One region of the Halomonas sp. TP35 genome, then DNA from elsewhere that is predicted to be linked to it. Evidence: predicted binding sites of a transcription regulator. Region 1 holds the regulator's gene; each other region holds the start of a gene.

What was found. The regulator FNR, encoded in region 1, switches genes on or off when oxygen is low (the NO sensors DNR and NnrR bind a similar motif). The targets are predictions, from matches to a motif close to TTGATNTANATCAA.
Region 2: frdA (fumarate reductase (quinol) flavoprotein subunit) is a predicted target of FNR. The motif match lies at 5,527-5,540, and genes of this name have one in related genera.
Region 3: ACT3RU_RS08745 (OmpW/AlkL family protein) is a predicted target of FNR. The motif match lies at 5,895-5,908, and genes of this name have one in related genera.

Annotation. Positions count from the first base shown of each region.
Region 1 is NZ_JBQSUZ010000004.1:164,401-174,313, forward strand. Features, by position in the region: gene ACT3RU_RS07550 (hybrid sensor histidine kinase/response regulator) at 1-330, opposite strand, end outside; gene ACT3RU_RS07555 (hypothetical protein) at 421-942, opposite strand; gene ACT3RU_RS07560 (sodium:solute symporter family protein) at 1,045-2,841, opposite strand; gene ACT3RU_RS07565 (DUF4212 domain-containing protein) at 2,848-3,108, opposite strand; gene ACT3RU_RS07570 (DUF294 nucleotidyltransferase-like domain-containing protein) at 3,829-5,643, shown strand; gene ACT3RU_RS07575 (3'-5' exonuclease family protein) at 5,640-6,302, shown strand; gene ttcA (tRNA 2-thiocytidine(32) synthetase TtcA) at 6,498-7,409, shown strand; gene fnr (fumarate/nitrate reduction transcriptional regulator Fnr) at 7,396-8,148, opposite strand; gene hemN (oxygen-independent coproporphyrinogen III oxidase) at 8,211-9,638, opposite strand; gene ACT3RU_RS07595 (sulfite exporter TauE/SafE family protein) at 9,724-9,913, opposite strand, start outside.
Region 2 is NZ_JBQSUZ010000001.1:568,894-578,806, forward strand. Features, by position in the region: gene ACT3RU_RS02625 (isochorismate synthase) at 1-1,285, shown strand, start outside; gene menD (2-succinyl-5-enolpyruvyl-6-hydroxy-3-cyclohexene-1-carboxylic-acid synthase) at 1,291-3,063, shown strand; gene menH (2-succinyl-6-hydroxy-2,4-cyclohexadiene-1-carboxylate synthase) at 3,053-3,820, shown strand; gene ACT3RU_RS02640 (anion permease) at 3,840-5,309, opposite strand; gene frdA (fumarate reductase (quinol) flavoprotein subunit) at 5,653-7,440, shown strand; gene ACT3RU_RS02650 (succinate dehydrogenase/fumarate reductase iron-sulfur subunit) at 7,437-8,189, shown strand; gene ACT3RU_RS02655 (succinate dehydrogenase/fumarate reductase transmembrane subunit) at 8,200-8,601, shown strand; gene frdD (fumarate reductase subunit FrdD) at 8,598-9,017, shown strand; gene menB (1,4-dihydroxy-2-naphthoyl-CoA synthase) at 9,059-9,913, shown strand, end outside.
Region 3 is NZ_JBQSUZ010000005.1:190,770-200,682, reverse strand. Features, by position in the region: gene ACT3RU_RS08785 (cysteine desulfurase) at 1-162, shown strand, start outside; gene sufT (putative Fe-S cluster assembly protein SufT) at 189-758, shown strand; gene ACT3RU_RS08775 (SanA/YdcF family protein) at 777-1,499, shown strand; gene ACT3RU_RS08770 (hypothetical protein) at 1,503-1,949, opposite strand; gene rimK (30S ribosomal protein S6--L-glutamate ligase) at 2,038-2,946, opposite strand; gene ACT3RU_RS08760 (ATP-dependent zinc protease family protein) at 2,987-3,427, opposite strand; gene ACT3RU_RS08755 (DUF3549 family protein) at 3,465-4,499, opposite strand; gene ACT3RU_RS08750 (YqcC family protein) at 4,786-5,118, shown strand; gene ACT3RU_RS08745 (OmpW/AlkL family protein) at 5,185-5,811, opposite strand; gene putP (sodium/proline symporter PutP) at 5,968-7,458, opposite strand; gene putA (bifunctional proline dehydrogenase/L-glutamate gamma-semialdehyde dehydrogenase PutA) at 7,753-9,913, opposite strand, start outside.

The DNA.
Region 1 (9,913 bases):
GTAGCGCGAGGCGATAAAGTCCGCGATAGAGGTGACGTTTTGATGCTTGGCAACGCGAATCATTTTGGCCAGAACCGGCCAAAACAGTAAAAATGTCAGGATTGGACCAACAAAAATACTCGCAAAGGACCAGCCTGCCGTGGCTGCCTGGCCTACTGCGCCGTAAAATGTCCAGGAGGTGCAGTAAATGGCCAGCGCCAGGCTATACATGAGGGGGCGTCGGCGGCTGGCGCCGTGGGTACGGGCACGGCGGTCGCCGTGCCAGGCAATACCGAAGAGAATCGCGATATAAAGAAAGGATACCGCGACCAGCAGCCCACCGTGAAACATGCCTATTTCCCCCACCAACGTTTATCTCGCCCAGCGAGCGGCGCGTGTAAAGAGGCCCATTCTAGGCGAAGAGCAACGCTTGCGTCTCTCCTATGTGTCGGCATTCCCGCACACGGTGGCTAACAGCGTGGATGTTTCGCGCAAGTGACGAAGTTCGCTCAACTGCGCTTCGCCAGCCTCGTTGCTTAGCGGCACCAGTTCACGGCTTTCGCAGTTCAGCAAGTAGGGTTGAGTAGACACAAAATCGGTATGACGGCGAATGAACTGGTAAAGAATAAACTCCACCACCTGATCGCCTTCAATATCGCGGGTAATAATGTTGTCGCTATCCACCACGCTAAACTGGGTCGTGATGGGGAAAACAAACGTCCATGGGCGCCATACTTCTGTTCCGGTGGCACTACTGACAACGACGGATGATTCAGGTAACTGCTGTTGTTTGTGCTCAAACCACGAGTACTCCACGTGAATCTGATAACCGAGCATACCCAGCCCCGCAAACACCGGCACTATCCATTTAGGAAGCCGATTGCGAGATAGATTGCGCAGAATCAAACCAATGCCCGCAGCGGCCAGTGCAGCAAAAATAGCGGCAATCAAGTGCCATATCATAAAGCGATTTCCTGAAAGAGAACGGGCTTCCCAAAGGAAGCCCGGTTCGACATGGATTCCGTGAAATGCGCTCTGGCGAGCGCATTCAGGAACGATTATGGCTTAGTGATCAACTGCGGCACCAGCACCTTTTGGATAGCGTACGCTTTGCACTAGCTCCTGGATCTCTTTAGGCGGCGGCGCCGTCATGCTAGAGACAAGGAAGGCAACGGCAAAGTTGATCATGGCACCCACCGCACCGAAGGAGAGCGGGGAGATACCGAACAGCCAGTTATCCGGCGTATTGGGCAGCATGTTGGTGCCCGGGATAAAGAACCAGCCGAGGTAGGTAAAGATATACAGCAGGGTACACGCCAAGCCTGACAGCATACCGGCCACGGCGCCGGTGCTGTTCATGCGAGTTGAGAAAATACCCATCATCAGTACCGGGAACAGCGAGGCGCCGGCAATACCGAAGGCCAGGGCGACGGTCTGTGCCGCAAACCCTGGCGGGTTCAAGCCAAGATAGGTGGCCAGCAAGATAGCCCCGCCCATTGAGATGCGTGCTGCTAACATCTCCTTCTTCTCGCTGATATTCGGATTGATCGTGTTCTTGATTAAGTCATGACTGATCGCCGACGAGATAGCGAGAAGCAGACCCGCCGCTGTCGAGAGGGCGGCCGCAATACCGCCCGCCGCGATCAAGCCAATTACCCAGCCGGGTAGGTTGGCGATTTCTGGGTTAGCCAGAACCAGAATGTCATTGTTGACCGTCAGCTCATTGCCTTCCCAGCCGCGACTATCAGCGATAACGTCAAACTCAGCGTTGGCATCGTTATAGAACTGGATGCGGCCGTCATCGTTAAAGTCAAAGAACGTGATCAGGCCAGTCTCTTCCCAGGTGCGGAACCACTCAGGACGATCTTCGTAGAGGATTGGCTCGGCACCGGCCTCCTCATAATTCTCAACCTGGCCGGTTAGCTCCGGATAAATGGTGGTCATCAGGTTCAGACGTGCCATGGAGGCTACGGCTGGCGCTGTTAGGTACAACAGCGCGATGAAGACCAGCGCCCAGCCCGCAGACCAGCGTGCGTCAGCCACCTTGGGAACCGTGAAGAAGCGAATGATAACGTGGGGAAGACCAGCGGTACCGATCATTAGTGAGAGTGTGAACAGCACCATATTCAGCTTGTTGTCGACGTCGGCGGTGTAATCCTGAAACCCAAGTGCCATGACGACATCATCAAGCTTTTGCAGCAATGGCAGGCCAGATTCCGTGTGGGAGCTGAACATACCGAACATGGGGATGGGGTTGCCCGTCAACTGCATGGAAATGAACACAGCCGGGATGGTGTAGGCCACAATCAGTACGATGTACTGGGCGACCTGAGTATAAGTGATGCCTTTCATACCGCCGAAGACGGCGTACAGGAAAACAATCCCCGCAGCGATCCAGATGCCCCAAGTGCTGGGTACTTCCAGAAAGCGTGAGAAGGCAACGCCAGCCCCGGTCATTTGCCCAATAACATAAGTAACCGATGCGATAATCAGGCAGATAACCGCGACTACCCGAGCGGTACGGCTATAGAAGCGCTCACCGATAAAGTCTGGAACGGTAAACTTGCCGAATTTACGCAGGTAGGGAGCGAGCAGCATAGCCAGAATAACGAAGCCGCCGGTCCAGCCCATCAGATAGGTTGAGTTGGCGTAACCGCCAGAGGCGATCAGGCCCGCCATGGAAATAAACGAGGCCGCTGACATCCAGTCGGCCGCTGTGGCCATACCGTTAGTGATCGGGTGAACACCACCGCCAGCCACATAGAACTCTTTTGTGGAGCCCGCACGCGCCCATATCGCGATACCGATATAGAGCGCAAAGGAAGCGCCTACAAAAAGCAGGTTAATTGCAAATTGGCTCATTCTGACTTACTCCTCAAGGCCAAATTTCTTATCGAGCTGATTCATTCTCCAGGCGTAGAAGAAGATCAGAGCAATAAAGGTAAGGATCGAGCCCTGCTGAGCAAACCAGAAGCCCAGGTCTGTTCCCCCTATTTGAATGCTTGCTAGAAGCGGTCTAAACAAAATCGCGCATCCGTAAGACACGAAGGCCCACACAATAAGGCATCCGGTAATTAAACGAACGTTGGCTTTCCAGTATTCCGCAGCATTGGATTTGTCATCTGCCATTGTGTTGCTCTCCACTTGTGTTTTTAGGTTTGGAAAGTTCACCAGGAATAGCGTTTAGCATGTCAGGGTAATTGCACGCTAAAACTACCTACCGCTTGGTTTTGTCTCTTGGTTGGTTATTGATTATTGCCGTTGATACAAGCGTTCTATGAGATTTTGGTAAGTTTTGGTTAGCACTGTGCAATTACCCTGAATGATGCATTGTCAATACTGGACAATAATCACTAAAAAATAATCCCAGACTTTGGTATCACTATCTATTATAGACTAAATAAAGAGTTTCAAATGGCTGAATATTAGCGTTTTTACGTACATTTTTTCAGCAGACTACTCGTTAGTTGAACGATGGTCTAGGGTTTGGTTAAAAGATAATATTTGCTACTTTAAAATAGCGTTCAATGCTAACGGTTAGTTGCTGGGGAGGTGCTACTTTAGTCGTTTAAACCAACGTCGGGGCGACGTTGGAATAATAGATAAAGGTATATAGCGTAGTATGTGTTTCTTAGTGGCAGGTTTTGTACAGGCTTATTTGGGTTAATTGGTTTACTTTATTAAGAAGGGCTTATGCTAGGCAGTCGTCTGACTCTACCGTTACTAATAAAAAGTAGTAGGCTGGCTCTTAAACACCGTAAACCAGAAAGAAGTACCTCACCCGTTGATTGACGTACTTCCAATTTTACGGACGTCGCTTTTTTCTTTTGTCGTGTAAGGACATGCCCCATGGTTGATGTTGATCTGTCCCAACTGCCATTTACGTTGCTTGATGACACGGGGCGCGAGCATGTTCGTCGAGGCATGGACCTTGCCTATTTTGACCGCGATGACATTATCCTGGAAATGGGCGAGCAGGGTGCTTACGTTTTTCTTATTCATAAGGGGGACGTCGCTGAGATAGACCCCTCCTTGCCTGCGGCAAGTGCTCACATTGGGCACTACACGGCAGGGGACTTGTTTGGCGCCATTAGCATCTTGAACGGAAAAAGCCGCTACCGTTTTCAGGCTGAGCAGGAGTGCCTTTGCTACATCATGCCCAGCCTTCTGTTTAGCCAGCTTTGTCGCCAGTACCCTCCTTTTGAGCAGTTCTTTAGGCAGTCACTTGCTCACAAGGCGCGCTGGTTGACAGAAAAACGCGCCGACGGTGGTGTCACCATGGCAGGCTTTATGTTGGCCCGCATCAGTGAATGTATGCGAGCGCCCCTGCTGATGGATGCTTCTACCACTATTGCCGGGGCGGTTGAAAAGCTTAACGAAAGCCATGCCGACAGTCTGCTGGTGGAAACCCAGGGCAAGCTTGGAATGGTGACGAAAACCGATTTGCTCAATGGCTTGGTTGTGAGCGGCTTCACGCCAGCCACTCTGGTGGATCAGGTAGCGCACTTCTCCCTTGTCACGGTAACGCCTGAGCAGTACCTGTTTGAAGCCCTGGTATTAATGACCCAGCACAAGGTTACCCGCGTTGTGGTGATGGAGCAGGCTGCGCTAAAAGGCGTGGTCGAGCTGACGGATGTGCTGAGTTATTTTTCCAGCCGAAGTTATGTTGTTAGTCTGCAGGTGGAGCAGGCTGATGACCTGGAAACGCTGGCGGTTGCTAGTCATCGTACCCCTGAACTCGTCACAGCCCTTATGGCACAAGGCGTTAAGCTTAATTTTGCCATGGATCTGCTAGCGGCCTTGAATGGCCGGATTATGAGCAAGGCCTGGGATTTTGTTATCAATGAGGAGCATCATCAGCATAGCTGCCTGATGGTGATGGGTAGTGAAGGGCGCGGCGAGCAAATTTTGAAAACGGATCAGGATAATGGTCTGATTTTAGACGACGACGCCCAGTGGCCAAGTGTCGCCGACGATATGCAGGCCTTAACCGAGACGCTCATAAAACTGGGCTACCCGCCGTGCCCTGGTAATATTATGGTCTCTAATCCCGAGTGGGTTGCCAGCGTTTCTCAGTGGAAGAAGCGTATTGCTCAATGGGCCAATGTGCGCGATGGCGATAGTTTAATGAGGCTTGCCATTATGCTGGATGCCCACTCAATGGCAGGTAATCCATGTTTACTTGAAAGCGTGCGCGAGGCGCTATTTGAGCGCTGTGCCCGTGATGAAATTCTGCTTTCCTACTTTGCACGTGCGGCTCTGCGTTTTTCGACACCGCTGACGCTTTTTGGCTCGCTTAAAAAGCCTCAGCACGGTATTGATATCAAAAAAGGCGGCATTTTCCCGATTGTCCACGGTGTACGTACCATGGCGCTTGAGCGGCGCATCAGCGTAACCTCGACGCTGGGCAGGTTGACGGCACTGGTTGATGACGGCCGCCTTGAACGACGCACCGCTGATGATTTAGGAGAGGCACTTTCACTGTTGACCGAGCTGCGTCTCAAGCAGCAACTTAGCGGGCAGGATATGGACGATGCACGCTCCAATCACGTGGTGGTGCAAGAGCTCTCGTCGCTTGAGCGCGATTTATTGCGCGAGTCGCTACATATCGTTAAAGACTTTAAACAGCGCCTCTCCTATCGTTACCATTTAGAGTATTCATGAGCAGCGCTATGCAAGGCGGCAAAAAAGGCATGGCACTGCTGGGGCAAACGCTGCGCAGAATATTTAAGCGTGAGCGAGATCGGCGCCGCTATGCGAATTCGCCTTACGCTTGGCTTTTTCAGCCCTATATGGGGGAAGAGCTAGTGGCGCTGGCTTGTGAATCAATACCCGGTGAAACGTCGGTATTAAGTGTGGCTGCCGTAGTACTTAATCAACAGCAAGTGCACACAAGCCAGCCGTGGGTGGCAACGTTTGCCGACCCACAAACGGTTGACCAGGCGGCGCTGCGCCAGCATCAGCAGCTTTATAATACCGCTACGGCGGTACTCCCCTGTGCCGAGACACTGCATGCGTTTACCGATTTTATTGGCAACCGGCCGCTGGTTGGGTGGCAACTGGACCAGCAGTTTTGCATGCTTAATAGTGCCTTTAGAACGCACCTGGGGTTTGGGCTACCCAATGTGCAGGTCGATGTGGCCAAACTACATCAGCGCCAATTACGCCGTTTACATCCGCTAGTGGAGTCTTCCCAACCGTTTTCCGAGGCGTTGGATTGTTGGCAAGTGCCTGCTATCTCGACCCAAGGGTTGTTAGGCAAAGCCACCGCAAGCGCCTTACTGTATATGCGCTTACAGCGTGATATGACGCAATCGGGCTAGCTTCTAGCGTAGTGGCGTCCATACAGATGGCCGTAGTGATAACCGTAGTGATAGCCAGAGTGATAACCAGAGTGATAACCAGAGTGATAGCCGTAGTAATGACCATAGTGACGACGTGATTTTGCCAGTTGGGTGAACGACGGGAGTATTGTTAGAATAGCGGCTGCTCCTTCTACCATTGGCAGTGCTTATACCATGCAACACCTTGATCATTTTGACCCCGCCGCAGCAACCGTTGCACCGACGCCTGACCTACAGGACCAGTCGGCGCTTGAGGATGCCAAACAAAAGCGCGAATTCAACAAGTTGCAAAAGCGACTGCGGCGCGAGGTAGGTAATGCGATTATCGATTACCAAATGATCAATGAAGGTGATCGGATCATGGTGTGCCTGTCGGGTGGTAAGGACAGCTACACCATGCTTGAGATTTTACGCAATCTTCAGCGCAATGCGCCGGTGAATTTTTCACTGGTGGCGGTCAATATGGATCAAAAACAGCCTGGTTTTCCTGAGCATATACTGCCCCGGTATCTGGAAAAACTCGGCGTGGAGTACCGCATTCTGGAGCGCGACACATACTCGGTAGTGAAGGAGAAAACGCCGGAAGGCAAGACAACTTGCGCGCTTTGCTCGCGGTTAAGGCGCGGGTCGCTCTACGGGTTTGCCGAAGAAATTGGCGCCAACAAGATCGCCCTTGGCCATCATCGTGAAGATATTCTGGAAACGCTGTTTCTGAATATGTTCTTTGGCGGCAGTCTGAAGGCAATGCCGCCCAAGCTGCTTTCCGATGACGGCAAGAATGTCGTGATTCGTCCGCTGGCCTACTGTAAAGAGGCGGATATCGCGGAGTTTTCGCGCCTGATGGAGTTCCCGATTATTCCCTGCAACCTGTGCGGTTCGCAGCCGAATATGCAGCGTCAGGTCGTTAAGGAAATGCTGGCCGAGTGGGACAAAAAGCATCCGGGGCGTTTGGAAAGCATGTTTAAAGCGGTCACTAACGTCGCGCCTTCGCAGCTAGCCGACCGCGACCTGTTTGACTTTGCGGGACTGGAAGCCAAACAGGAAGCGCTCATGGCGGGGCGTATTGAAGCATTTAGCGTGAGCTAATCACCGGCTCTTCCTCTTCAGCAAGCGCTATAAGCCGCTGCATATCGAGGATGTTAACCTCCCGCCCTGAGACGGCCACCACGTCTTGCTGTTGAAAACGGCTCAAGATACGGCTGACCGTCTCAACCGCCAGCCCCAAATAATTGCCGATATCCGCACGCGCCATTGAAAGCCTAAAGCTGTACGGGGAGTAACCCCGACGCCGAAAACGCTCTGAAAGCGTCAGCAGGAAACTGGCCAGCCGCTGGTCGGCGGTTTTGCGCGACAACAGGCGCATCATGCGTCGGTCATCGCGAAGCTCCTTGCTCATACTGCGATATAGCTGGCCACGAAGCTCTGGCAGCTCCTCTGAAAGCAGGTCCAGCCGGTCAAAGGGGATTTCGCAGATAGTGGTGGTTTCCAAGGCAATCACGCTGCCTGGGTAGTGTTCTTCATCAATGCCGTCCAATCCGACAAGCTCGCTGGGCAAAAAGAAGTTAGTGAGCTGGTCGTTGCCATTACCTTCGCTGGTTACCTGTTTTAGGCTGCCTGAGCGAACGGCATACACGCTGGTAAAACGGTCGCCTTGACGAAACAGTGTTTCGCCCTTTTTCAGCGGTGCCCGGCGCCTGATGATGGCATCAAACTGCCCCATGTCTTCAAGCTCAAGCGCTAGCGGAAGGCAAAGCGAGCTTAGGCTGCAGGTCTGGCAGCGTGCTTCTTGAAGAAGCGAGCGTCGTTGGCTTGTCGAGGGTGGCATGACTATCTCCCTGTTTCTCTTTTGCCTAAATGGCTATCTACCGCAGGCGTTGATGCCGCTGGTTAAACGATTCTTGAGTAGCGTTGGCCTGAGTGCCCCGGAAGGTAAGCATCAAACGCCATGGCCAACTGGCGAATCAGTAAACGGCCCATTGGCGTCGCCTCAAGCGTATCACCCAGGCGAACGATTAGCCCGTCCTGCTCAGCAGTACGTAGGCGTTCCAGCGCACTGGCAAAGTAGTCGTTGGCGTTAACCTGCCATTGCCGGCTAACCGCTGCTAAATCCAGACGCATATCGCACATTAAACGTTCAATAACGTCGGCTCTTATTAGGTCGTCCTTATTTAAGCGTACGCCTTTCACGATAGCCAGTCGACCTTGATCTAAGTTCTCTTCGTAGCTAGCCAGGTCAGTAGGGTTTTGCGCATAGCTATCGCCTATTCGGGAAATAGCGGACACGCCCAGACCGATAAGATCGCATCTGGCATGGCTGGAGTAGCCCTGAAAATTGCGCTGTAGGGTGCCGTTGGCTTGGGCAACCGCCAAGCTGTCATTGGGTTTGGCAAAGTGATCCATCCCAATATGTTGATAGCCCGCAGCGGTCAGCATGTCGATGGTTGTGCGCAGAATTGAAAGCTTTTCATCTGCACCTGGCAGGTCATCCACGCTGATACGTCGCTGAGGCTTGAAGCGTTCAGGCAAGTGCGCGTAATTAAACACGGATAAACGCGCCGGATTTAACGCGATAACCTGTTCAAGCGTCTTGGCAAAGCTCCTTTCCGTTTGAAAGGGAAGACCGTAGATTAAATCCAGATTCAGCGAACGAAAGCCCAAACGGTGTGCTTCATCCATTAGTGTTTCGGTGAGCACGCGGGGCTGATGGCGGTTAATCGCCTTCTGAACACGTGGGTCCAGGTCCTGTACGCCAAGGCTCAAGCGGTTGAAGCCCAAAGACTGCAGGTGGCGCAGGGTTAAAACATCGGCTTCGCGCGGGTCGATCTCAATGGCGTAGTCGCGGTCTGGTGCGCTTGAAAGGCCAAAGCGGGCGTCCAAGCGATCAATCAAGTCCCCCATCTGTTCGAGTGAAAGAAACGTGGGAGTTCCCCCGCCCCAGTGCAACTGATTGACAGGGCGCTTTGCATCCAGATGGCGGGCCGTCAGGACCATCTCACGATCTAGCCGATAGAGGTACGACTCGGCCAGGGCGGTATTTTTTGTCGCAATTTTATTGCACGCGCAATAAAAGCAGATTTTTCGACAAAACGGGATGTGGACATAGATGGAAAGCGGGCGCTGACTTGCGTTGCTGCGCTCAATGGCTTGGGTCGCATCTTCGGCGGTAAATTCCTCGTGAAAGGCCAGCGCCGTCGGGTAGGAGGTGTAGCGTGGGCCGCTTTTATCATAACGGCGCAGCAATGCTTCATCCCAGCGGGTGCTGGATGACGCGGTAGCAGTAACGGATGAGGGGACAGCCGTGGCACATACAGGCATGAAGAGGCGCTCCGGTAGCTGAAAATACGTTTTAAAAAGCTACCGATAGGCTAAAGAACATAGCGCTGTAGCGCGTTGCGCCAGGTCAATGATTGGCGTGTGAATGCCCACCTGAGTGCATGCTGAGTGACCAAAGCTGCCATACGGCAAAACCGATAATGACGAGCGCGGCGATGGTTCTTGTCGCGGGGTGACGAATAAGATGATTAAGCTTACGTGCGGCAAGTCCTGTGGCCAGTAGCGCAGGCAGGGTGCCCAGGCCAAAAGCGCCCATT
Region 2 (9,913 bases), on a different contig from region 1:
TGTGTCGTCCCTTCAGGGTGTTATACGTCTGAGCGTGCCTTACCGCGTTGATAGCCTGATGGGATGGTTGGAAGCGCAAACGGTTTTTCCGCGCGGCTACTGGAAAGCGCGTGACGCCGGTGCACCTGAGTACGCTACGTTAGGTGTGGTCAGCGCGGCCGACTCGCTTGAGATGCTGCAGGCCGACCTTGCCAAACTCGCGACCTTGCCAGGTGAGCAGCCGGACTATTTCGGCGGTATGGCGTTTGATGCTACATCACCCGGCTGGGCGCATTTCAAAAACTGCTGTTTTATATTGCCGCGTGTTGAGCTCAAGCGCTCACAACAGGGGACGCTATTGACGCTCAATCTGCGTTTTGACGACCGCTGCGGCGATCACGAAATAGCCGAAGCCCGCGCCTTTTTAGCCAGTCTCCAGCAAGAACAACCGCTACCCCCTCTGCGTCCGCATGCCTATTTACGTTATGACGCCCCTGCCCAGCAGGCGTGGTCAGCATGGGTGTCCCAAGTGACCCACGCTGATCAGCTGTGCCATACGCCCAAAGTGGTGTTATCACGAGAGACACGCTTGGTCATCGCGGACGACGCATCGAAAACACCCTCGCCCTGGGCACTGCTGGGCCGCTGGCAGGCAGAGGCGGCGGCGTGCTTTCAACTGGGCATTCAGTGGAATTCAGAGACCGCCTTTATCGGTTGCCCACCGGAGCGCCTTTATCAGCGAGAAGGTACGCAGCTGGTAACCGAGGCGCTAGCAGGTACCACTCATCGTGGCGCTGATGCACAGCAGGACCAATACCTTGCCGAGGCACTGCTGGCAGATACGAAAAATAGCCTGGAGAACCAGTGCGTTTATGAGGATATTCTTGCCCGGCTTGAGCCCTTGTCTCACGTTGTTCAAACCGGGGAGGCCCATGTTCTCAAGCTGCGCTCTGTGCAGCATATCCGCCGCCTTATTCATGCTGAGTTACATCACACGGTGACGGACCAGGCGCTGCTTGCCAGTTTGCCGCCTACTCCAGCGGTAGGCGGTGTTCCTCGCGCATTGGCGCTGGCGTTTATTCGACAGCACGAACGCCACCAGCGGGGCTGGTACGCCGGTGTGTTTGGCCGGGTGAGCCTGGCCAGTACGGAGCTTGCGGTGGCGATCCGGTGTGCTCATATCGGCGCTAATGAAATTCGCCTTTATGCCGGTGCGGGCCTTGTCGCGGGCTCTCAGCCTGATGCAGAGTGGCGCGAGCTGGACAACAAAATTGCCGACATTATGTCGCTGCTCAACATGGGGTAATACCAATGACCGCGAACGCCATGCCGCGCGGCTTTCCGCTTCAGCACGCTACCTTTAACCATGTGTGGGCCGCGCTGCTGCTTGAGGAGCTTTACCGCTTGGGCATGCGCGACATTGTGCTGGCGCCTGGCTCGCGCTCGTCGCCGCTCACCATGGCGGCCAGCGAGCATGCCGGACTTCGCTGCCACTGCCATTTTGACGAGCGTGGCCTGGCCTTTATGGCACTGGGTCTTGCGCGCGGAAGCGGCCGCCCGGTAGCGGTTATCACCACCTCGGGTACGGCGGTTGCCAATCTGTATCCTGCCGTTGTGGAAGCCAAATTAATGGGTGTGCCGCTGGTAGTGCTCTCAGCCGACCGTCCTATTGAGCTACTGGATAACGGCAGTAATCAGGCTATCGACCAGCGCGATATCTTTGCTCGTCATACCGTGGTGCATCACGACCTTCCGCCCCCAGGCCCTGAACTGAGCGCCGCGTTTCTACTCAGCACTATTGATCAGTCCATTGATCAACAGCAGCGTACGCCAGGCCCTGTGCATTTTAACTGCCGCTACCGCGAGCCTCTTTACCCCGGCCACCAGAGAGAGGATGCCTCGGATTATCTGGCGCCTCTCGGAAGCTGGTTGGCCTCTTCAGTGCCGTGGAGCCAGTGGGTATCCAGTACGCAAGCGCCTGTGTTTTCTACCGAGTGGGCAGATTTTTCGTGTCAGCGAGGCGTTATCGTGGCGGGATGTATAGATGACCCGCACCAGGCGCAGCAGGTGGTGACGTTATCACGTCGATTAGGCTGGCCACTGTTGGCGGATCTACAAAGCCAGATACGTTTTGACCGCCAAAACGTGATTCATTTTGACCTGGCGCTGCACGATCCACATTTTGTCGAGGAGTTGGAGCGGGCCGATGTGTTGCTGCAATTTGGTGGGCGTCTTATCTCCAAGCGCCTGACGCAGTTTATTGCTCGCCATTCGTGGCAGGATGTTTGGCTGGTGGACTCGCGCCCCCAGCGGCTCGACCCTGATTACAGCGTTAAGCGCCGCTTCGTTTGCCCGCCCGAGGCTGTGGTGGCCGCGCTTGAACCTGAAAATAACCATGAGCGTGAGACTGGGACAGGTGCTGAGCGCACGCCTTGGCACCAGCTTAACCAGTGCCAACAGCGCATCAGCGATATCGTGAATCAACGCTGTAACACCTTTTCAGAGCTGGGCATTTGTCATCGGTTGTTGCAGCAGGCAGCCGGGCAGCTGTTTGTCGGTAACAGTATGCCCGCAAGGCTGATGAACATGCTGGGTACGTACCGCACAGCGCCTTTGCGGGTATTTACCAACCGCGGGGCTTCCGGTATCGATGGGCTGATCGCCACGGCCTACGGCGCCAGTGCTACCAGTGACCAGCCCACCACACTGATCGTGGGCGATATCAGCGCGCTGCATGATCTTAATAGCTTGGCGCTGTTGAAGCAGGCCGTTCAACCGCTGGTGGTGATCATTCTTAACAATGACGGCGGCAGCATCTTTCATATGCTGCCAGTGCCTAAGGAAGGTGAGCTACTTGAGCATTATTTCCGTCAGCCACACGGTTTGAACTTTGAGTACGTGGCGCAAATGTTTGGGCTTGCCTACGCTGCACCTGGCTCGCTGGAAAGTTTCGATGCGGCCTATGCCCGAGCCTTGGAAAGTGGCGTTACACTGATTGAGATTAACGTGCCGCATCAGCAGGTTGCAGACGATCTTGTGGCGCTGGCGGCAACGCTGGGTAGGCTCGATAACCATGAAGACTGAACATGAAGAGCACGCCCAGCCATGCCCAACGCTGGTTATGCTGCACGGCTTGTTAGGTGATCGCTACGATTGGGCGGAGGTCATCGCCGCGTTGAAAGATGTGCCGTGCCTGGCGTTGGATTTACCGGGCCACGGCCAAAATCACCAGGTGGCGGTCAACTCTTTCTCCGCTTTTCATCACTGGCTAACCGATACGTTGGCCGCGCAGGATATTCGCCGCTATTGCTTGCTGGGCTACTCGCTGGGAGGGCGTTTGGCGCTTGATCACGCCAGCCGCCAACCTGCGGGGCTTGAGGCGCTTTGGCTGGAGAGCGCTCATCCAGGCTTGCCGGAAAGCGAGCGCGATGAGCGTATTGCTCATGATGCACGCTGGGCACAACGTTTTGCACTGGAACCTCTTGAACGCGTGCTTACCGACTGGTATCGGCAATCCGTCTTTGCTGACCTTACGCATACGCAGCGAGCGCGGCAGATTGAACGACGGCTGGCCAATCATGGCCCGTCCGTGGCGACAATGCTGCGAAGCACGTCGCTCGGCAGGCAGTCATCTCAGTGGCCGTGGCTGGCTGAAACGTCACTTCCCATTGGTTACTTTTCAGGTCGGCAGGATACTAAATTTCATGCACTTGCCGACCGCTTGGCTAACGTAGCCCCTCGTGTGCACCTTATGGCGCTGGAAGGTGGGCATAACCTGCATACAGAGCAAGCGAAAAGCATCGCCGAACCGATTAGCCGATGGTATCAACGCCTCGGCTAAACGGCTCGCTCACCTGGATTCAGTTAATCAACAGCAGCCACGGCAAACCGATAGCCAGCCAGGCCACTAAGAACAGCAGACCAAAAATAGCCCCAAGCCGCCAATAAAGGGCGCTTGGCAGATAGCCGCTGCCATAGTAAACCGGGCTTGGGCCGGTGCCGTAGGGAGTAATAATGCCCATAAAGCCCAAGGTGGGGAGCAGCAGCAGGATAAACATCTGCATATCCAACCCTGCAATACCGGAAGCCGCCGCCAGCATCACCGGCAATAGGGCGGTAACGTGGGCCGTGACGCTGGCAAACAGGTAGTGCAGGAGATAGAAAATCACCGTGAGCGCCACCATCGCCATGACGGGGTTAAAGTGACTGATTTGTTCACCCACCATGCCACCAAACCAATTGACGAACCCGACCTGGCTCAGCCCGCCTGCCAGCGCCACCAGTGTTGCAAACCACACAAAGGTATTCCAGGCAGCTCGATTGTCGAGGATATCGTTCCAGCTCACGATGCCGGTCAGCAGCATGCAGCAAATCACCACCAGGCCTACCAGGGATGCGGACACAACATCGCCCGCAAAAATCCACAGCAGTAGCGCAGTGACGACCATGATGACCAGCAGTATCTCGTTGCGAGTAAGCGCACCCAGTTTGTTCAGCTCATCCCGCGCCCAGTTGGACACTTCTTCACCGGCTTTCACTTCTGGCGCGCATAGCCAGTAACAGAGCAGTGGGACCAGCAACAGCAGCAGAATGCCAGCGGGCGCTACGGCGATAAACCACTGCCCCCAGTTAATATGGATACCGGTAGCGCTTTCTGTCAGAGCAATGGCCAGCAGGTTGGGGGCAAGCGCGGTTAGAAACAGCGAGCTGGTCACACAAGTAGAGGTGATCGCTGTCCACATCAGAAAACTGCCCATGCGTTTCATGCTGGGGTCATTGGGCAGGGAGTCGTAAAGTGGTGGTAGATTGCGAATGACTGGATAAATGGTGCCCCCGCTACGCGCCGTGTTGGAAGGTGTAAAAGGCGCCAGCACCGCATCGGCGATCATTACCGCGTAGCCCAGCGTTAATGTGCGCTTGCCCATGGCCTTGACCAGCCAAAGTGATATGCGCCTGCCAAGGCCGGTTTTTTCATACCCCAGCGCGAACATAAACGCGCCAAAAATTAGCCATACAGTCGAGTTGGTGAACCCCGAAACTGCCCATGAAAAGGCCTGGTTGGCAGCATTAAAGCCTTCGGTTGCTAGCTGTTCGGGTGAAAACAGCACCCAACGGGAGAGCAGTGCCACCAGAGTCACGCCGATTAACCCAATGACCGCGCCTGGCAAGGGTTCAAAAATCAGCCCAACCACACAGCCCAGGAAAATAGCGAAGAAGTACCAAGCGTGAGGTGCAACCCCCTCAGGCGTGGGTATCAACGCAACGATAATGGCCACTACAAGCGGCGCCAACAACTTCCAGTCAAATGCCGATTGCACGCTACTGTTCATATCAAGCTGCCCCCTCTTATTGGCTGCGAAAGCAGCCGAATCTCTTCACTGCTAACGCTGTTGATTTTCATCTGCTTGCGGTTACATACATTGCAGAGAATGGCGATAGCGACTAATAGTTAAAAATTGTAGTTGGAATTCTTTATTAAAATTAATAAATGAGAAATTAAACTTAACTACTCTTGTTAAAGCATCGCCTGTCTTAAAGGTGCATTTCTTGATATGCGTCAATAGAGCCTGGCATGCGGGGATAGCACGTACCTGGAGTGTGATAAGTTCAAAGACACCGCATCGAAGCGTGTCGTCACTACCGCCTTTGGCCTGGCTACAGAAAGGGAGCATCATGCAGCATCGAGATTTCGATATCGTGATTGTGGGTGGAGGCGGCGCAGGCTTGCGTGCCGCTATCGCCGCGGCAGAAAGCGCCAAGGCACAGGGCATTTCTCAAAGCATCGCACTGATTTCCAAGGTCTATCCTATGCGCTCCCATACCGTTGCTGCTGAGGGTGGTGCGGCGGCGGTAACCAGCGAGGAGGATACGCATCAGGCACATTTTGACGACACTGTGTCGGGTGGCGACTGGCTGGTTGAGCAAGGCGTGGTGGATTATTTTGTGCATCATGCCTACCAGGAGCTGGTGCAGATGGAGCGCTGGGGCTGCCCCTGGAGCCGCAAGGAAGATGGCAATGTGCAGGTACGCCGCTTTGGCGGCATGAAAACCGCACGTACCTGGTTTGCCGCCGATAAAACCGGCTTTCACATGCTGCATACCCTGTTTCAAACCTCGCTCAGATATTCCCAAATTGAGCGCTTCGATGAGTATTTTGTCCTTGATCTTGCCGTGCACGAAGGGGCCGTTATTGGCGTCATTGCCCTTCAAGTGGCCACCGGCGAGCTTATTCTGCTGCGCGCCAAAGCCGTGATATTGGCAACAGGAGGTGCCGGGCGCCTGTTTCGCTTTAATACCAACGCAGGGATCGTGACTGGCGACGGGATGGCGATGGCCTATCGCCACGGTGTGGCGCTTAGGGACATGGAGTTTGTTCAGTATCACCCCACGGGCCTTCCCGGCTCCGGCATTTTAATTACCGAAGCGTGTCGTGGCGAAGGGGGTATTTTGCTCAACAAGGATGGCTACCGCTACCTTCAGGATTACGGGCTGGGCCCGGAAACCCCACTGGGCAAGCCGGAAAACAAGTACATGGAGCTGGGCCCTCGCGATAAGCTCTCACAGGCCTTTTGGCAGGAGCAGCAGGCGGGCCGCACTGGCACCTTTGGCGATAGCGATGTGGTCTATCTTGACCTGCGCCACTTGGGCGAAGCCTACCTTCTTGAGCGCCTGCCCTTTATCTGCGAGCTGGCTAAATCCTACATTAACGTTGACCCGGTCAAAGAGCCGATCCCTATCCGCCCGGCGGTGCACTACACCATGGGCGGTATTGAAACCAATCCCTACTGTGAAACGTCGGTTGCCGGGCTTTATGCGGCGGGTGAATGTGCCTCTGTTGGGCTGCATGGTGCTAATCGCTTAGGCTCCAACTCGCTCACTGAGCTGCTGGTGTTTGGCCGTTTAGCAGGGGAGCAGGCAAGCCAGCGCGCGGCGCAAACCGAGTGGGCAGACACGCACCTTCTGGAAACCCAGGCTGCCCATCAGCAGGCAAAACTAGCGCATCTTTGTGATGGTGAGGGCAGCGGCGAGACGTGGGTGACGCTTAAGCATGCCATGGTGCAGGCCATGGAGAGTGGCTGCGGTATTTATCGTACCGAAGAGGGTATGCGGCAGTCGTTGGGGACGATTCGTGAACTGCGGGCGCGCTATCAGAAGATTCGTGTCAACGACACCAGCAAAATATTCAACACAGAGTTGCTTGAGTGCATTGAACTTGGCTACGGGCTGGATATTGCCGAGGCATCTTGCCTTGGCGCACTGGAGCGGCGTGAGTCCCGCGGCGCTCACCAGCGCTTGGATGACGGCATGCAAACGCGCGATGACGTTAACTACCTCAAGCACAGCCAGGTGTTTTATCAGGGCGATGCACACGCTAGGTTGGCATGGCAGGAAGTTGACGTGCGTTTTTCCGCGCCCGCAGAACGCACCTACGGGGATGCGTCCAAGGGAGGCAAGGCATGAGTACTCAGCAGGTATCCACCCGGCGCATCAGCGTCAAACGCTATTTACCCGACAATTCTACCGAGCCCTATTGGCAGGAGTATGAGCTGCCAGTCGACGACAGCACCTCATTGCTGGATGCGCTGAATCACATCAAAGAGCAGCTCGACAGCACTCTGAGCTACCGCTGGTCGTGTCGCATGGCGATCTGTGGCTCCTGTGGCGTTATGGTGAATGGCGTCCCCAAGCTTGGCTGTAAGACCTTCCTGCGCGACTTCGACGATGAGATCCGCATTGAACCATTGGCGCACTTTCCCGTGCAGCGCGACTTGGTGGTTGATATGGAGATATTCCTCGATCACCTGGCCGCCGTTAAGCCCTATCTGATAGACGACAATCCGGTAAAGCCCTTTGATCCGAAGGCGCCAGAAACCTATCGACAGTCGCCCAGACAGCTTGCCCGTTACAAGCAGTTCGCTAACTGTATCAACTGTGGGCTTTGCTACTCCGCTTGCCCGCAGTTTGGGCTTAATCCTGAGTTTATTGGCCCAGGAGCCATTGCACTGGGGCACCGCTATAACCTGGACAGCCGGGACCATGGCAGCACGCAGCGAATGGCCGAATTGAACCGCCATGAAGGTGTGTGGAGCTGCACCTTTGTGGGCTTTTGCTCAAAGGTGTGTCCCAAGCACGTTGACCCAGCGGCGGCTATCAATCAGAGCAAAGTGGCGTCCGCTAAGCACACGCTAATTGCGCTGTTTAAGGGCTAGGAGAAAGGGTATGGATAAGTCGACATCTCAACGCTTTGTGCCGTTAAAACGTAACTGGTGGCTGAAACTCCGCTTTTTTAAACTCTATATGCTGCGTGAAGCGACGGTGTTACCGCTGGTTTTTTTCCTGCTCTGCATACTGGCGGGCATGGTCGCGCTGCTCCAGGGCCCAGAGAGTTGGCAACGATGGATCGCCTTTATGGGATCTCCCATCGTTTTGCTGCTCAACCTTTTGGCGCTAGCCGCCAGCCTGTTTCACGCGGCGACCTTTTTTGTGCTGTTTCCTCGCGTTATGCCGCTGCGTATCGGTAACTACCAACTGCCGGATAAGGCGATTGTGGCGGGGCAGTGGGCGGGCGTTCTGGCCGTACTGCTGCTGTTCATCTGGCTGTTTGGGAGGGCGTCTGTATGACTAAACCAACCATGAATGCGTCAGGCGCAGGCAGCCAGCGCACGAATCAGCCACTCCACCACCAGGCCTACGATGAGTCGCTGTGGTGGGGGCTATTCAGTGCAGGTGGCGTCTGTTTTGCTGTGCTGCTGCCCTCTGCCATCCTGTTTTTTGCCGTGCTGCTTCCCTTGGGCTGGCTACCTGCCAACGCACTCAGCCATGAGCGTGCATCGGCACTGCTATTCAGCGTGCCAGGCTTTCTATTTGTTGGTGCGGCGGTCTGTTTGCCGCTGTTTCATGCCGCCCATCGCCTGCGCCACGGAATGTTTGACCTTATTTTGGGCCGCGACACTACCAATAAAAAGCTGATGTATGGCGCTGCGGCGCTGTTAAGCCTTCTGGCACTAGGGCTGGTCGTGGCAGGTATGTTGCGCTAAGCCCGAAAGACGCCAATACCTAATAAATCAGGGAACTTTGAATGATCCACGGACTTACAGAAGCGGAACTCTATCAACCGGTTGAGTGGCAGGACCACTCCGGCGACTACCAGGATATTCGGTATCATATCTCCAAAGAGGGCATTGCGCGCATTACCATCAACCGCCCAGAGGTGCGTAACGCCTTTCGCCCCTTAACGGTTAGCGAAATGATTCAGGCGCTTGGTCGCGCACGTCACGATAGTAGCGTCGGCGCGATTTTGCTCACCGGCGCAGGCGATAAAGCGTTCTGCTCCGGCGGTGATCAGCGTATTCGCGGTGACTATGGCGGCTACCAGGATGAGCAGGGCACTCATCACCTGAACGTGCTGGATTTTCAGCGCGATATTCGTACCTGTCCCAAGCCGGTTGTCGCCATGGTGGCAGGCTACGCGATTGGTGGTGGGCATGTGTTGCATCTTATGTGCGATCTGACCATTGCGGCGGATAATGCGGTTTTTGGTCAGACCGGCCCCAAGGTAGGCTCTTTCGACGGCGGCTACGGTGCCTCGTATATGGCGCGCATTGTGGGCCAGAAAAAAGCCCGCGAAATCTGGTTTTTGTGCCGCCAGTACAGCGCTGCGCAAGCGCTGGCGATGGGCTTGGTCAACCACGTGGTGCCGCTGGATGAGCTTGAAAAAGAGAGCGTGCGCTGGTGCCGGGAGATGCTGCAGCACAGCCCCATGGCGTTACGCTGCTTGAAAGCGGCACTGAATGCCGACTGCGATGGCCAGGCCGGGCTGCAGGAGCTAGCGGGTAACGCCACTATGCTCTATTACATGACTGATGAAGGCCAGGAGGGGCGTAACGCGTTTAATGAGAAGCGGCCCCCGGATTTCTCACGTTATCCGCGTAAC
Region 3 (9,913 bases), on a different contig from region 1:
TTAGGCGTCGCCATTCGTACCGGCAATCACTGCGCGCAGCCGCTACTTCAACACTTTGGCGTGGATGCTACGTGCCGAGCATCGTTTGCGGCGTATAATACTCTCGAAGAAGTGGATGTATTTATTGCCGCTCTCAATCGCGTTATTGGTATGGTGCGTTAAGGCAATCTATGAGTAACGAGAAAGCTATGGACATCGAGCAAATCGCGAGCCTTGAGCGGGGCCAGAAACTGCCACTTCAGCGTGACGTGGAAGCTATTGCGATTCCCTTTGGGAAAACGGATATCCTGGCGGAAGATAGCGTTGTTAGCGTGATGCAAGCCAAGGGCAGCTCGGTCAGTGTTGGCTTTGAGGGGCGTCTCTATCTCATAGAAGGGCGCAATTTAGATGCCTTGGGGCTTGAGGCGTTACCGCGACCGACCCTGCACGAAAATGCCAGCGAAGAAGAAATAGAGCAGTTTGTGTGGGACCAGCTACGCACCTGCTTTGATCCAGAAATTCCGGTGAATATCGTGGATCTCGGGCTAGTGTATGGGTGCCGTATTGAGCGACTGATTACGGGCGAGCAGGTCGTGACGATCCGTATGACGCTGACCGCTCCTGGCTGTGGGATGGGGGATGTCATTGCGGCGGATGCACGTAATAAAATTCTCGGAGCACCCCAGATTAGCAAGGTTCATACCGAGATTGTATTCAGCCCTTCCTGGAGCCGTGACATGATGAGCGACGAGGCGAAACTTGAGCTTGGTATGTTCTAGGCGCATCAGGATCGCCGGGTGCACAGCGTGTTGCTAAGGTGGATCAAACGCCTGCTAATGTCGCTAGGAGCTTTATTGCTGCTGGCGACATTGGTATTTGTAGGTGGTAATTTATGGGTAGTGGGTAGCACAGAACGCTACATTGAAAACCAGGTGCTTGAGTGTCGCCCTGCGGATGTGGGAATTGTATTTGGTACCTCCCACTGGACTCGCAGCGGCCTGCGTAACCCGCATTTTCATGCCCGCATGCGTACGTCGGCCCTGCTTGCCAACGAGCAGCGCGTGTCTCATTTGTTGCTGTCGGGGGATAATCGTACCCAAGCATATAACGAGCCGCGTGCCATGTGGCGTGATCTGCATCGACGCGGCGTGCCTGCTGAGCAGCTCACCATGGATTTTGCGGGGTTTAGCACCTACGACACGCTGGCGCGAGCCCGCGATGTTTTTCAGCTGGAGCAGGCGCTTTTGGTGACCCAAAGCTGGCATTTACCGCGCGCGATATTTATTGGTCGTGCACTTGGGTTGGATGTGACCGGATGCGTTGCAGAAGAGAGTCCTGCAGCCGATGAGTGGCGTTTGAGGGCACGCGAATGGTTGGCGCGAGTAGCGACGCTGGGCGATATCTATATATGGAATCGGCAGCCTTACTTTTTAGGCCCACCCGAACCCATTGAGCTTCAAAACGTCGTGCCATTCACTGCGCCGACGCTTGATAGGCTGGAACCAGAGCAAGTCTTATAAAGCTTAGCGCTTTGCTTTACGTTTTTGCAGCGTGTAAAGCTCGCGAATGAGCTTACGGCACTCCTGCATGCACTCATCCACCACCGGCTCAATGGGGTCGGGTAGTGGATGGGTAAACAGGGTAGATAGTGCCTGCATCAAAACACGCTCTTGCTCTAACAGCTCATTGATTAGTACCTGGCTATCGTTGCCCACAAAGCTTTTTAGACGGCTCCACAGCCATAAAAAATCATCGCGTTCAACGTCAGCATCTCGCGGCAGCATCTTTAAATGTGCCCGTGCAAGCTCCTGGAGAGAGCGCATCTGCTTTAAGCGCGCGGTATAGTGCGGCTTCAGCGCCTCGCGCAGCGAGGGACGCAGGCGTTCGATATTGTCCTGGAAATAATCAATGCTGTCGGCCAGCGCTTCTAACACACTGTCCATCGCCACTTGGCGATTGTCGAGAAACATGAGCGTCTACCTCCTTCGGTGACGCAGATTGTGGGGGGGGCGGCGAATATTTGCCACCCCTCATACGGATTATTTTTGGTTTTTTTCCTTAGCCTTTAGGCTTGGGAGGCGCTTTACGATTTGGAGAGGCATTTTTTTCAATATGTTCAATGATCAAGCCTGCAATATCTTTGCCGGTTGAGTTCTCGATGCCCTGAAGGCCTGGTGAGGAATTGACTTCCATAATGACCGGCCCGTGGTTAGAGCGTAAAAGATCGACCCCCGCAACGCGTAGGCCCATGGCTTTGGCTGCCCGAATGGCCGTTGAGCGCTCTTCCGGCGTAATGCGAATAACACTGGCCGTGCCGCCCCGGTGCAAATTAGAACGGAACTCGCCTTCTGCTGCCTGGCGCTTCATGGAAGCGACGACTTTATCACCAATAACAAAGCAGCGAATATCCGCGCCGCGAGCTTCCTTGATGTACTCCTGAACCATGATATTGGCCTTCATGCCCATGAACGCTTGAATCACCGATTCAGCGGCCTGGTTGGTTTCAGCCAACACAACGCCGATGCCTTGGGTGCCTTCCAGCAGTTTGATGACCAGTGGGGCGCCTTTAACCATGGTAATCAGGTCCGGAATATCATCCGGAGAATGGGCAAAGCCGGTAATCGGCAGCCCAAGTCCCTTGCGCGAAAGCAGCTGGAGCGAGCGCAGCTTGTCACGGGAACGAGTAATCGCAACGGAGTCATTAATAACGTAGGTACCCATCATTTCAAACTGACGCAGTACCGCACAGCCATAGAACGTTACTGAGGCGCCAATGCGCGGAATGACAGCATCGAATGGCTCAATTTCCTGACCCTTGTAGTGAATAGAAGGGTGGTGAGATGCAATACTCATGTAGCAGCGCAACGTATCAACAACGCGGGCCGAGTGCCCACGCTGCTCAGCAGCCTCGATGAGGCGACGCGTAGAGTACAAGTTGCGATTACGTGACAGTAGAGCGATGTGCATTCAGGACTCCGGGCCAAATAAAGGGCTAATCGTCATTAATTTAAGGCTCGCCATGTAAAAATGCAGCGCCCGGGGCCACTAGCAGGCGGCGCATGGCGCGGCGCCCTAATAGCATGGCGTGACGCATATTGCTGCGATCTGTCAGTGTCAATTCCACAGGAAAGTTCAGTTGGCCCATTTCCATCATCGTACGAACAACATATCGCCATTCGCTATGCCCATTTGAGCTAGTCACCCGGCGTCTATCATGCAGATGCATTTTAAGGCGATGGGCGGGCGTTTCTGGCCCTCCGCTATGGGTGATAAAGCTAACCCATAGCTGCCCATGCTCATCTTCATGTGTTTCAATTTCCTCGGCATGCAGTGCTGATGTACGTGCCCCGGTATCTGCCTTACAGCATAGGTGAAGCCCCAGCTCAGGCAACGTCACCATCTCGCGGCGGCCAATAACCGCTTTAGCCTGGTAGGGTAGTTCCTTCACGGCTGACTCCTTGAAATTCGTTAATAGCGCTACCCATTTAACGGCTAGCCGCTGATGTCATGGCCGCCATACGACGCTGTATAGCCGAGCCTTTAGGGGCATCTCGTAACGCTACCATTATTGGTAGCCGTAAACGCGGTATTAAAGCAAGGTCTCGCACGACCGCGGAAAAGTTGGTCCGTTCATCCTCCGCCAAGCGGCTCAGGAAAAGCGGTAAACGATGCGCGTCTTCCAGCAAGAGCCAACCGCGGCCAGCCATCGCAGCCAGTACATCTGGTCCACACGCATGAGCGTCTTCCAGCAAGCTTGTATACCAGTCGCCTACGCTTGGCTGGCACGTGCTACCGACCGCACGAATACAGGCGCAGAGCGTTTCAACATCGCCTTCACTCGCCGCTTTTTCACCGATCTCACGCAGCGCCAACACTATCGACGCAGCGAGAGGCCGATGCTCTAAACAGTAGCAGAGTGAGTGCACAACGCTAGTGGGTAGGGTGGCGAGCCGGGAGGCCAGAGTGTTGGCCAGGGAATCATCCATACGTGCCGTGAAATCGGCTATTCCTTGAAGCCCCAGTGCTTGCCAGTCAATGGTTTGCTGGCCGGTCAGGTAGGCTTCAACAGGCTCGAAATGTTGGCTGGCGGGCAGTCCACGCTCTTGCGTTGCAAGGGCGTTGAGCACTGCCTGGAAGGTTACGTTAGGCGTAAAGGCGAGCGGATTATCCTTCATTAAATGATCCACGTCTTTAGCGTTTTGGCCTACGTATGCAACATTTTTCCCCAGGGTTTCCATCAGGCGATTTAAAAATCCATCGCGCTGAGCGGGGGAGAGCAGCCCCTGCTCGTCAAGAGGAAGCGCTAAAAACCATATAGCCGGTTCGGGCATGTCGCCTAGCCGAAATACGGCCGCGAAGCGTGCCTGACCTTGCCAAGGCTCGGGCCAGGCACATTGGCCACGCTCAAAGCGACTAAACGTGTCACGCGAGCAGGCACTAACGCGTCGGCCCATATAATAGAGCGAAACCTCGGCGCCACTACGTGTAAAAAAATCATCAATGGTCTGAATCGGTTGCATGATGTCCTTCCGCTTTGCAAGCCTGCACTCTACCTTGACCGCTGCACAGTGTCAGCCGTAACGGTCGATAAATCGGTGCTTTTTTATACGAATGATCAAAAAATGAACAACTTCCTGTAAGCCTCTTGAGAGTAGCGTTAGCGAGACCTTTCCATAGTTTATCCACAGTCTCTTGCAGGTTTTCTGTGAATCGGTGAATAACCTAAGTTGGCGGGGGATAAAGTGGTAACTCGTGGACAGAGTTGGGATAATGGACATTAACCAAACTGATTTGACCAAGGTGTATATGAGCGTCCATCAACAGCTTCAAACCGCGCTTCTTGAGCTTGAAGCCGCCATGAAGGCCGCCAATTTATGGCGAGTCCCCACGCCGGATGCAACGGCGTTCGCAAGCCATGAACCCTTCTGTATTGATACGATGTCGCTGCCCCAATGGGTGCGTTTTGTATTCGTGGCACGGCTGAATGCGCTCGCTGAAGCGAAAGCGCCAATGCCTGCGAAATGTGAGGTAGCCCCGGCAATGGCCGCCTATCTTATCCAGGAAAAAGTACGCCCCAGCGACCAATGGCTGGTCGTACGTGCTTTTGAGAAAGTTGACCAGCTCGTTACCGATAATTAGCCGTTATCGCTCGGCAAGCCTGCGTAAGGCGGGCTTGCCAGAATACAACAGCATTCGTGCGTCTATTTAAAAGCGATAGCTAAGCCCGCCCATAACGACCACCGGGTCGATATCCACAGATCCTGCCGCTTCGCCATTAATGGTGGCATCGGTACTAATGTCCAGATACCAGGCTGCCGCGTTAAGTGCCCAGTGCTCGTCTATCAATAGATCAACGCCCACCTGACCTGCTGCACCCCATGAGTGCTTCAGGTTTAGCTCGCCAATGTCCAAGTGCTCTTTGGAGAAATGCGTATAGTTAATACCCGCACCCACGTAGGGCTGAACACGCGATTGTGTGCCGCCTAAAGGATAGTATTGAAGTGTTAGTGTGGGAGGTAGGTGCTTGGTTGATGCGAGGTTATCCCCATTAAGTGCAATCTCATGCTCAAACGGACGTGCGGCTAACAGCTCAATGCCTAGCTTGTCATGAAAACGATAGCCTAGTGTAAAAGCGACGCCTGTCTTGTCTTTTACATCTACCGCAATTGTTCCATCGGCAAGCGAGCCGTTGTTACTTTTAGGCGCTACTTTAGCGACCCCTACGCGGGTAAAGAAATCACCTGCGCCGTAGGCAAGCACCTGTGTGCTTGCCGTCAAGGCGGTGACGGCAAGCCCGGCCGTGAGCAGAGCAGGAAAAGATAAATGGCGCATAACGGTGCTCCTTGTCGTTCAGGTTACTCGATAAGTGGTTGTGAACCATGGATAAAGAGTACCGCTATGACAGGTTGCGGTTATTGACCCAAGGCAATGTGCCCATGAAAAAGGCCACCCGAAGGTGGCCTCAAGGCTTGCTTAAATGCGCGTCATTTAATGATCAATACGCTGATATTCACCGGCATCGGCTGTCATGCTGCTTACCACCAGGATGGCGATGAAAGAAGCGATGAAGCCAGGGATGATTTCATAGATGCCGGGGCCACCCATAAACTCGCCGTTCCAACCCAGTGCGATCCAGATAATAACGGTGAGAGCACCTACTACCATGCCTGCAATGGCGCCCGCTCCGTTGGTGCGTGGCCACATTAGCGACAGAATGATTAAGGGACCGAAAGCAGCACCAAAACCTGCCCACGCGTTACTCACCAGGCCGAGTACCTGAGATTCTGGATCAGAGGCGATAATGGCGGCTATCAGGCCTACCAGCACGACACAAATCCGGCCAACGGTAACGGTCTGCTTTTCCGATGCTTGTTTGTTCAGGAACAGCCGGTAGATATCCTCTGTCAGTGATGAAGATGCCACCAGAAGCTGGCTGGAAATGGTACTCATCACTGCCGCTAGAAGGGCTGCAAAAAGGAAGCCGGTCACCAGCGGATGGAATAAAAGCTCTGCCAGGACAATAAAGATAGTTTCGGGATCCTGAATTTCCAGACCATTACGAATAGCGTAAGCCCGGCCAAAAATACCGAGCGAGATGGCGCCAATCAGGGAAATGGCCATCCAACCCATACCAATATTACGGGCGGTAGGCACATCTTTCAGATGCCGGATAGCCATAAAGCGCACGATAATATGCGGCTGACCGAAATAACCCAGCCCCCAGGTCACCGCCGAGAGCCAGCCGATAAAGGTCAAGCCATCTGTCCACGACAGTAGCGTTGGATCGACTTCATTAAGGGTCTGGGTTGCCTGGCTGAAGCCCCCACCGCCTTCGCCAAAGAGCACCACTGCGGGCATGATAATTAGCGCCAGCATCATAATGCAGCCTTGTACAAAGTCCGTCAGGCTCACGGCCAAAAAGCCGCCCACTACGGTGTAGACAAGTACCACGCCTAGCGTGATGATGATGCCGGTTGCATAATCGCTTAGGCCACCAAAATTCACCAAACCAGAAAACGCACTCTCGAATAGCTTACCGCCAGCCACCAGGCCTGACGCGGTGTAGACCGCGAAGAAAATGACGATGACAATCGCCGAGACCGTTTTCAGTGACATGGCCCGGGTCGGGAATCGGTTAGCTAAAAAGGCAGGAATGGTGATCGCATTGCCATAATGAACGGTCTGTTCACGAAGACGGGGTGCGACCAGAAGCCAGTTGAAGAAGGCCCCGACGAAAAGGCCGATGCCGATCCAGGCAGAGCCCAGGCCCGATACAAACATCGCGCCAGGTAAACCCAGTAGCAGCCAGCCGCTCATGTCTGAGGCGCCCGCTGAAAGAGCGGCCACTTTAGGGCTTAAGGTACGACCGCCTAACACGTAATCTTCAGAGGTTGATGTTGATGTTCGCATCGCATAAAGCCCGATGCCGATCATCAGCGCAAAGTAAGCAAAAAGGCTGATCCAAACGCCAATAGCCATTGAAGTTCTCCCGTTTATCAAGTCGGATAGCACCGACCGGTGAGTGCGCTTACCGAGCCATGCTTGGTAATAGCACAGACTTATTGTTGTTAACCCTGCCTCTTGTTCACGCTGTGACCTGCAAACATTTGGCGAAGGTACCGTCAAAAAGAGGTTTCAGGCGTTTATTTGTTATGTTCCCTGTGCCTAATGCCCCCCTTCTGTAGAGGGGGCATGTAAAGGCCATTACGCTTTTATTTTCAACCATGAGAGATCCTTTTTGAGGAGTTCAGGTTTTCCATTTAGATGAGCTATTTACTCATCGCCTAGCGCCAGCAAGGACGCATTACCGCCTAAAGCGGCCGTATTGTTAGTAACCGTCTTTTCAGTGATAAAGCGCTGCAGGTAATTCGGCCCGCCTGCTTTAGGGCCTGTACCTGAAAGCCCTTGTCCACCAAAGGGTTGAACGCCTACTACGGCCCCAATGATATTACGATTAATGTACACATTGCCCGCACGAATTTTCTGTGCGATGCCAGCGGCAAAGGATTCATTACGGCTATGGACACCAAACGTAAGTCCGTAGCCCCGGCTATTGATATCGTTGATCACCTGGTCAAGCTCGCTAGCCTTATAGCGCACAATGTGCAGTACAGGGCCGAATTGTTCGCGGGTTAATGCATTGATACTGTCGATGGTAAAGGCCACAGGGGCCACGAAGGTACCATTTTGGGTTTGCTCGGCTGACATGGGCGTTTCGGCGACCAAGCGATCTTCTCCTTTCAGCTTTTCGATATGCTCAAGCAGACCGTTACGCGCCTCCTCGTCGATCACCGGGCCAACGTCAGTACCCAAATCGCGCGGATCACCGATACGCAGCTCGTTCATTGCGCCTTTTAAAATCGTGATGACGCGGTCGGCAACGTCGTCTTGCAGGTAAAGAACCCGCAATGCCGAGCAGCGTTGGCCAGCGCTTTGGAACGCAGACTGGATAACATCCACCACGACCTGCTCGGGAAGCGCGGTAGAGTCGACGATCATGGCGTTCATACCGCCGGTTTCAGCAATCAGCGTGGGCAGCGGCGCATTTTCACGCGCAGCCAAGGCACGGTTGATGATCTGCGCCGTGTCGGTGCCGCCGGTAAATACCACGCCAGTAATGCGCGGGTCAGAGGTCAGCACGCTGCCCACGGTCGGGCCATCGCCTGGCAGCAACTGAACCACATCGCGTGGCAAGCCTGCTTCATAAAGCAGCTCGATCACCCGGTGGGCGACAATTGACGTTTGCTCGGCAGGCTTGGCAAGCACGGTATTGCCCGCAACCGCCGCCGCAACAATTTGACCGCAGAAAATTGCCACCGGGAAGTTCCACGGACTGATCGCGGCAAACACGCCCTTACCGCCCATGATTAGCTGGTTGGATTCACCGGTCGGACCAGGCAGCTCAATGGGCTCGCCGAAGGAGTCTTCCGCACGCATGGCGTAATAGCGGCAGAAATCGACGGCTTCTTTGATCTCGTCCACACCGTCCGTTAAGAGCTTGCCGCCTTCGCGTGAGCAAAGGGTCATAAGCTCCGGCATATTCTCTTCCATCAGGTCAGCCAAACGGCGCAGTACGGCTGCACGTTCGGTAACCGGCGTGGTTTCCCAACGCGGGAAGGCATTCCAGGCAGCGTCAAGCGCCTTGGTGGCCTGTTCTTTGGTTGTCCACTGAACGCTGCCCACGCTTTGACGGCGATCAAAGGGGCAGGTCACGCTGTGGGTATTGGCAGCATCGTCCGCCACATCGAATGCCAGCAGTGGTTTGGCCAGGTACTGCTTATCCATAAAGACGGCCATCTTATCCATTAACGGATAGAAGTGGCTGCGGATATTCAGGTTTACGCCTCGCGAGTTGCGACGCTTGGACCCATAAATATCCTTGGGTAGCGGAATCTGCGTATTGGCTAAGGATTTCTGCTGACGCAGAGCCTCTATGGGGTGCTGGCAAAGCCATTCAACCGGCACTTCGGGGTCGACCAGTTGGTGAACAAACGACGAATTCGCGCCGTTTTCCAGCAAGCGGCGAACCAGATAGGGCAGCAGGTCTTTATGTGCGCCTACCGGCGCGTAGATGCGGCAGTACGTACCTTTGGGAGCGCGCTTCAGGGCAGCTTCATAAAGGGCTTCGCCCATGCCGTGCAAACGCTGGAACTCAAACGGACGACTATCGTGATTGGCTAATTCAAGAATAGTCGTAACCGTATGAGCATTATGGGTCGCAAACTGCGGAAAAATGCGCCCGAGGGTGTCGTTTGACAACAGGAACTGAGCACAGGCCAGGTAGGCAACATCCGTACACGCCTTGCGGGTATAGACCGGGTAGCCATCGACGCCCAACTGCTGAGACTCCTTGATTTCGCTATCCCAGTAAGCGCCTTTCACCAAACGCAGCGGAATTTCATCACCTTGCTCATCCGCTAAGCGGTTAATGTAG